3 regions of the Pseudarthrobacter sp. L1SW genome follow, and region 2 is predicted to be linked to each of the others. Evidence: riboswitches for the same ligand, from Rfam matches in the RefSeq annotation. Region 2 holds a riboswitch; each other region holds the start of a gene.
The links. Region 2 has a riboswitch for cyclic di-AMP ahead of KTR40_RS10125 (LysM peptidoglycan-binding domain-containing protein). Riboswitches for the same ligand answer to the same signal wherever they lie in the genome.

Region 1 (2,313 bases), 1.5 Mb from region 2:
GCGGCGCCTCCGATGTCACGTGCATCTGCCTGCTCGCCGCGCCGGAAGGCCTGGCCAAGCTGGAGGAAGAACTCTCCGGCGCAAACGTCACTATTGTCCTGGCGTCCATCGACGAGAAGCTCAACGAAAAGTCCTACATCGTCCCCGGCCTCGGCGACGCCGGCGACCGGCTGTACGGCATCGCAGGCTAGGACTCAAGCCTTTCCCGCTTCCCAACACAAGGCTTAGCCTGTGCGCATGGACTGGAAACTGGAACTCGTTTTTGTGCCCGTGTCCGATGTGGACCGCGCCAAAGACTTCTACGTCAACAAAGTGGGCTTCAACGCAGATTTCGACGAGCGGCCCAGCGACTCCATCAGGTTCGTGCAGCTGACCCCGCCAGGGTCTGCCTGCTCCATCTGCATTGGGGAAGGGCTCACGGATGCGCCTCCCGGCACAGGCTCAAACCTGCAGCTCGTGGTCAATGACATCCAGGCCGCCCATGCGCAGCTGAAGGCCAACGGGGTGGAGGTCAGCGATGTGGACGTGCAGGACTGGGGCCATTTTGTGTACTTCGCCGACCCTGACGGGAACCGGTGGGCGGTCCAGTACATCCCGGGCCGGGACGTACTGGACCGCGAGGGGCAAGCTGCCTCGGTTTAGTACCAGTTATTGGCGTAGTGGAAGTTCAGTGCTCCACACGGGGACTGGTAGCGCTCCTGGATGTAGTCCAGGCCCCAGTTGATCTGCGTGCGGTAGTTGGTGAGGTAGTCGGCGCCGGCGCTGGCCATCTTCTCAGCCGGCAGGGACTGGACGATGCCGTAGGCGCCGCTGCTCGGGTTGGTGGCCGTGGTGGTCCAGTCCGATTCCTTGGTCCACAGGGTCTGCAGGCACTGCATCTGGTCTGGTGCCCAGCCATAGGAAGCCAGCTGACCGGCAGCGTACGCTTGGGCGCCTGCGGGATCGTTAACCGCGACGACGGGTGCGGGCTCGGGTGCCGGTTCGGGCGCCGGGGCAGGTGCCGGCTCGGGCGCAGGAGCTGGCGCGGGTTCCGCGGCCGGGGCTGGAGCCGGTTCGGCGGCCTGCGGGACAACGTTGATCGGCTCTGCCGGGGCGGCAGGCGCGGGGTTGGCACGGATTTCGCTCTGCTCCATGCTCAGCTTCGACTGGGCCTCCGAGGCCTGCGCTTCAGTGGCGGCCACGCGGGCGCTGGTGTCAGTGGCCTGGCCCGCGGCGCCGACTCCAACGAGGAGGGCGCAGGACGCTGCCAGGATCGCGGCGCGCTGGCCGAAGGACGGGATTTTGCCTGCTGCGCGCGGAGCGCTGGCGTCGGAGCCTGAAAGCGGGCGTGGTTTTACAAGGAACTTTGACATGATGGATCGCCTCTCACACCTGCGGAGTTAGCTGTCGGGTTCGGATGAGGGCATCCGGCCGCACGGATAAAACACGTGCAGGCTTAACCCCAAGGGCATTGAGTGCCCGGGACGGTGGGTCCCCCGCCTCTGCCGTTGCTCAAGAGGAATCCGGGAAGTGGCAGAGCTTGGCGTCAACCCGGGATATGCGGTCCGATCGCGGAACGCACCCTATCGACGGTACAGGAGTGCAGGACAAAAGTCACATTTTGGTAACGGGGATCACGACGAGGGCGCGTCGCCTTGCGCCATTCCGCGGAACAAGGGCAGCTGCAAGGTGAACTGCGTGTGGCCCGGTTGCGACGTTACCGTTACCCGTCCGCCGTGGGCCTCGACGATGGACTCGACGATGGACAACCCCAGGCCGCTGGTTCCCTCAGCGGCGAGGGCAACGTTGGCGGTGCCCGCGCGGGCCGCGTCTACGCGGGCAAACCGCGCGAAGACGTGGTCCACGAACTCAGGCGGAATGCCGCCGCCGTCGTCCGTTACCGTCACCACCGCGGCGCCCTCCGGCGTTTTCCCCACGCCCGTGACCACCGTGGTGCCGGGAGGGGTGTGCTTGCGGGCGTTGGAGAGCAGGTTCATCAACACCTGCCGCAGCTGGGATGGATCCCCCTTGACCACCACCGGCTCGTCGGGAAGCTCCAGGCGCCAGGTGTGCCCGGGAGCCATGACTTTTTCGTCGCTGACGCCTTCCACCACCAGCTGGGTCAGGTCCACCTCGCTGAGCTTCAGCGGCTGGCCTTCATCAAGCCGCGCGAGCAGCAGGAGATCCTCCACCAAGGCGGTCATCCGTTCCGACTGGCTTTGGACCCGCGCCAGCGACTTCTCCCCGTCCGCAGTAAGGTTTTCCGTCATCCTCATCAGCTCGGTGTAGCCGCGGATTGCGGTCAGCGGCGTGCGCAGCTCATGGGAAGCGTCA
Region 2 (2,313 bases):
CCGCGGCGGCGGCCTTGTCCACAAGCCCCGCCGTTTTGCCGCCCACCAGCTGGACCAGATTGAGCCCGTGGACGTTGTTGTTCTCGATCGCGTCCAGCGCCACGAAGAACCCCATGTTCGTGCCGCCGGTCTTGTAGGACTGGACGGCCAAGGCTCCGATGTCCCTATTGTGGCGGACGAATTCGGCGTTGGCCTGCCCCGCCTGTTCCGCCAGGGCCCCTACCCTTGCGGTGGACGCTGCCAGGACGGCGTCAGCCGCTGCGGACTCGGCGGCGGACACTACGGCTGCGGTGCCCAACGCCTCCGACTGCGCCTGCAGCCCGTCCAAAAGGCCGGTGATCCTACCGATCTCCGCTGCCGTACCGGCCTCGGTCAGCTTGGCCCGCTGCACGTCCTCCCACGAGGGGTAATCACCAGGCGGAAGGCCTTCTGCCGCGCCGGCGGGAGGCAGCCAAACACTGCCGGCGAGGGCGGCAGCCAACAGTACCCCCGGCAGGACGTGCCGGGCATGTGTAACGAAACGCGACATAGTTCCGAAGCTTACCGGCCTCAACCTTCACTTTAAGGATGAGCGGCCTGCATCGTTATACAGCGGAGACACTCCCCCATTACATCCGAGCTGAGCGCCCGGGCCGGCCACGAAGGGAACCTCCAAAGGCGGTCCACGGCAAGGTCATCCGCCCCACGGTTTATGACTCTGTGACGATTCCATCTTCCTTCGCGTACCGCCCGCATCTTCCGAGGTCAGCGCAGGAGCAAGGAAGAGTCGATTCGATGGCGTAAACCGAGAGGACAGCCTCGCATGTTACCCAAATGTGACAATCGGAGCCGGGCCGGGTTATGGTCTTCAGGTGTCCCTCCCACGCGGGACATTCCCCTCAGCTTGCCGAGCCCTGCCGCTGACCCGGGAACCAATCGCTTTCCAGCTGGCAGGGACGGGGGAACCAAGTTTCCACGGCCTCTTTGAGGCCTTGGGGTTAAGTCGCTAGCGCCTCCGTTCCTTTTCGGAGTTGCTCCCGGCCGGGTATCTCCAACCCGAACCCGACAGCTCACCCCGCAGGCATGGGAGAGGCGATCTACTGTGTCAAAAAATTCCACCACCGCCCGTCACCGCGCGACTCCGGCCCGCTCCATCATCCTCGAAGGACTGGCCGTTTCGGCCAAGTCCCAAGCCAGGACCCTGGGCCGCCCGGCACTCGCCGTGGCAGCCGCATCCGGCATTGCCTTCGGCGTCGGCGCCCCGGCGCACGCCGGTGTGACCGGTCCGGACACCACCGAGACCACTAACGTCCAGGCCTCGGCCGCGCCGGCAGCAGCAGTTGCTGCCCCCGCCGCCGCAGCCGGTACCGTCCACACGGTTGTATCCGGGGACACACTCGGCGCCATCTCGGCCGCCTACGGCGTCACCCTCAACGATGTCCTGGCCGCCAACGGACTGGCCATTTCTGCGGTCATCTACCCCGGCGACCAGATCCAGATCCCGGCTGCAGGCTACGCCCCGGCGGCTCCGGCCGCCGCACCGGCACCGGCTCCGGTCCAGACCGCTGCTGCCACCGCACCGGCCAACACGGGGATGAACCTGTCCTACGCGTCCGCCAGCACCGGCACGGGCACCGGCGCAGCTATCCTGGCCAACGCCTACAGCCAGGTGGGCCAGATCCAGGACTGCACCGCCATGGTTGAAGAGGCCCTGCGTTCTGTTGGCAAGTCCGTAGGCGACCTGGCCCCCGGCCAGTTCTACCAGTACGGCTCCACCGTGGGCTCCCCCGCCCCCGGTGACCTGGTGATCACCGCCGGCCATGTGGGCGTCTACGCCGGTGACGGCCAGGTTGTCAGCGGCGGCGTAAACGGCAACCAGACCGCTGTGCACTCCATCAGCTGGCTGAGCGGCGCATCCTTTGTCCGCGTAGCGTAACCAGCGGCAGCGGCACGTCCTGCTAGTAGCGGCATGTCCTGCTAGTAGCGGCAGGCCCGCCGTGCACACAGGGGCGGCAGCCGGGTTTACCGGCTGCCGCCCCTGTCCATTTCCGGTGAGGCCTCCTGGGCGTCCTGTTGCCCCGCAGCCGCTAGGTGCCGCAGAAGGTCAGGTATTTGCCGAAGTCCTCGGGCGGTCCCTCCGTGTAGCGTTCCAGCCCCTCGCGCTCCCGGAACGGGGACCTGACAGCCTCAAGCATCCGGTTGAACGGGCCAAGATCCCCCTCGGTGGCGGCGGCCAGCGCTTCCTCCACCAGGTGGTTCCTGGGGATGTAGGCGGGGTTCACGCTGTCCATGAGTTCGGCGTCGGGCTTCAACGCGGTCCAGCGTTCAGCCCAG
Region 3 (2,313 bases), 1.4 Mb from region 2:
TGGACGGACCGGCGCCGAACCGCCCGTCCTGGGGCAGGAGGTCGGCGGGAATAGTGATGCTGTTTTCGCTCACAGGTGCTCCAATTTCGGCGTGGACGGGCTGTTGGTCCGGACGGATGGTGGACGGCAGGCAGTCGGCGGCGACTGTGACCCGGGCCCTCCCTTATTCTGCCCGAACAGCTGTTTCAGCGGGAACCTGGACCGTCATAGTCCAGACATTGAGACAGGGCCCGCCCTCGCCGTCAACTATTCGGACAAACTCAAAATAGGCTAAGCTTTCCAACGGACCACGCCGCATGTGAAGGCGGTACGGTGGGACAACGCAAGGTACTGCGCTCGAGGAGCTGAGCTGGATGACGGATCTGATCGACACTACGGAGATGTACCTTCGGACCATCTTGGAGCTTGAGGAAGAAAACATCGTAGCCCTCCGCGCCCGGATTGCGGAGCGGCTGCGCCACTCCGGGCCCACTGTGTCACAGACCATCGGCCGGATGGAACGGGACGGGCTGGTGGTGGTTTCGGGGGACCGGCACCTTGAACTTACGGAAGTGGGACGGAAGCGCGCCACGGAAGTCATGCGGAAGCACCGGCTGGCCGAGCGGCTCCTTGCCGACGTCATTGGCCTGGACTGGGCCTACGTCCATGATGAAGCCTGCCGCTGGGAGCACGTGATGAGCGAGCGGGTGGAACGGCGCATCTACGAAATGCTGAACCACCCCACCGAGTCCCCGTACGGCAACCCCATCCCCGGCCTGGCGGCCCTTGGCGGCCAGGCGCAGGCCTCCGCGGACGCGGCCGTCAGCCTGCTTGAGGCCATGAAGTCCTATGGCCCGGCCTCGGAAGTGACCGTTAGCCGCTTGGCTGAGCCGATCCAGGTGGAACCCGAGCTGCTGGTCCAGCTGGATGAGGGCGGAATCCGGCCCGGCGCCTCCGTATCGCTGGAGCGGGTGGGGGAGTACATCTCGGTCCGCGTCCCGGGCATCGAAGGGGCCCTGGAACTGCCGCCCGAAGTCGCGGCGCACGTCTTCGTGGCCGTACGCTAGGGGCGGCTTGGGGCCCTCCGGGCTACCCCATTGGGCGCCGGTTACGCAAAGATAACGGAATTGTTACTTTGGGACTTATGGCCCTATAGTTAAACCCAAGCGTTGATACTAAAGCGTTACCTGATCCGGAGCCGAGCTCTGCCAGCGGACCAGGTGCACGAGTCATTACTGGCAGAGGCGGGGGAACCACAAGCGGCAGCCGGGGGACTGCCTTGGGGTGAAGTCCGTCAGCAGCAAGCCTCTTCCAGTGAAGGATCCTCCGTGGATACCTCCTGTGCCGAAGCTTGCTTACGGCGGACCGGGTCTTTGAACTCTCTGACCCGAATCCGACAGCTAACTTCGCAGGCTTTCCAGAGAGGAACCCTTCTTGTCCATGCAGACCCCCAGGGGACGCCGCCGCGCCGCGGTACCCGCTGCGACGCCGCGGGTTGTCGAAGTCATCACCACGGAACGCCCCCGCGATCCGCACCGTGATGCGCGCCGCCGTCGTGGTCCCTTCCGCCAGGTCACCGAGTTCGCGGCAGCCAGCGGGATCGGCCAAAAGGCCGGAATCGCACTCGCCGCCACAGGCCTGGTATTGACCGTGACAGTGCCGGCCACCAGTCCCGTGATGGCAAACAACGCTCCCGGTGTCACGCCGGTCGCAGCTTCAGCCGTCACTCCGCAGCCCCAGATCTCAGCGGAGGCCGGCGCCCAGATCGATTTCAGCCGCTCGGCCGTCGTCACCCAGGCGGATCCGGACGGCAAGCTCAAGCAGCTGCTCAGTGCCCAGTCCGCCGGCTCTGTGTCACGGGCCGCCTCGGCCGGAAGCCTCGGCGCGCCGCTGGCCACACTGACCACGGCATCCCCCTTCGGCTACCGCGTCAGCCCCATTACTGGCGGCTCAGGCGACTTCCACCGCGGCCAGGACTACGTGGCCCAGTGCGGCACGTCCGTCCTCGCTGCCGCCACCGGCACGGTGACCTTCGTGGGCTGGCACCAGTTCGGCGGCGGAAACCGCGTTGTGGTGGATCATGGCAACGGACTGGAAACCACGTACAACCACCTCTCCTCCTTCAGCGTGAAGGAAGGGCAGACGGTCTCCCGCGGGGACGTTGTTGCCCTCAGCGGGACCACGGGCGCCTCCACTGGCTGCCACCTCCACTTCGAGGTGCAGGTCAACGGTGAAGTAGTCGATCCCACCGGCTGGCTCTAGTCAAATGACGGTGAACTATCAGATCGTCGTGACATGCCGTGACCTGAATGTGACATTCACTCAAAACTGCTG

Region 1: it holds a riboswitch for cyclic di-AMP, as region 2 does, so the genes downstream of both, KTR40_RS03350 (hypothetical protein) here and KTR40_RS10125 (LysM peptidoglycan-binding domain-containing protein) in region 2, are expected to answer to the same signal.
Region 3: it holds a riboswitch for cyclic di-AMP, as region 2 does, so the genes downstream of both, KTR40_RS03930 (M23 family metallopeptidase) here and KTR40_RS10125 (LysM peptidoglycan-binding domain-containing protein) in region 2, are expected to answer to the same signal.

What each region holds. Positions count from the first base shown of each region.
Region 1 is NZ_CP078079.1:693,165-695,477, forward strand. It holds gene upp (uracil phosphoribosyltransferase) at 1-191, shown strand, start outside; gene KTR40_RS03345 (glyoxalase superfamily protein) at 238-642, shown strand; gene KTR40_RS03350 (hypothetical protein) at 639-1,352, opposite strand; cyclic di-AMP (ydaO/yuaA leader) riboswitch at 1,358-1,518, opposite strand; gene KTR40_RS03355 (HAMP domain-containing sensor histidine kinase) at 1,614-2,313, opposite strand, start outside.
Region 2 is NZ_CP078079.1:2,208,534-2,210,846, forward strand. It holds gene KTR40_RS10120 (lytic transglycosylase domain-containing protein) at 1-529, opposite strand, end outside; cyclic di-AMP (ydaO/yuaA leader) riboswitch at 885-1,078, shown strand; gene KTR40_RS10125 (LysM peptidoglycan-binding domain-containing protein) at 1,082-1,915, shown strand; gene KTR40_RS10130 (YdiU family protein) at 2,067-2,313, opposite strand, start outside.
Region 3 is NZ_CP078079.1:828,727-831,039, forward strand. It holds gene serC (phosphoserine transaminase) at 1-73, opposite strand, end outside; gene KTR40_RS03925 (metal-dependent transcriptional regulator) at 354-1,046, shown strand; cyclic di-AMP (ydaO/yuaA leader) riboswitch at 1,166-1,409, shown strand; gene KTR40_RS03930 (M23 family metallopeptidase) at 1,420-2,241, shown strand.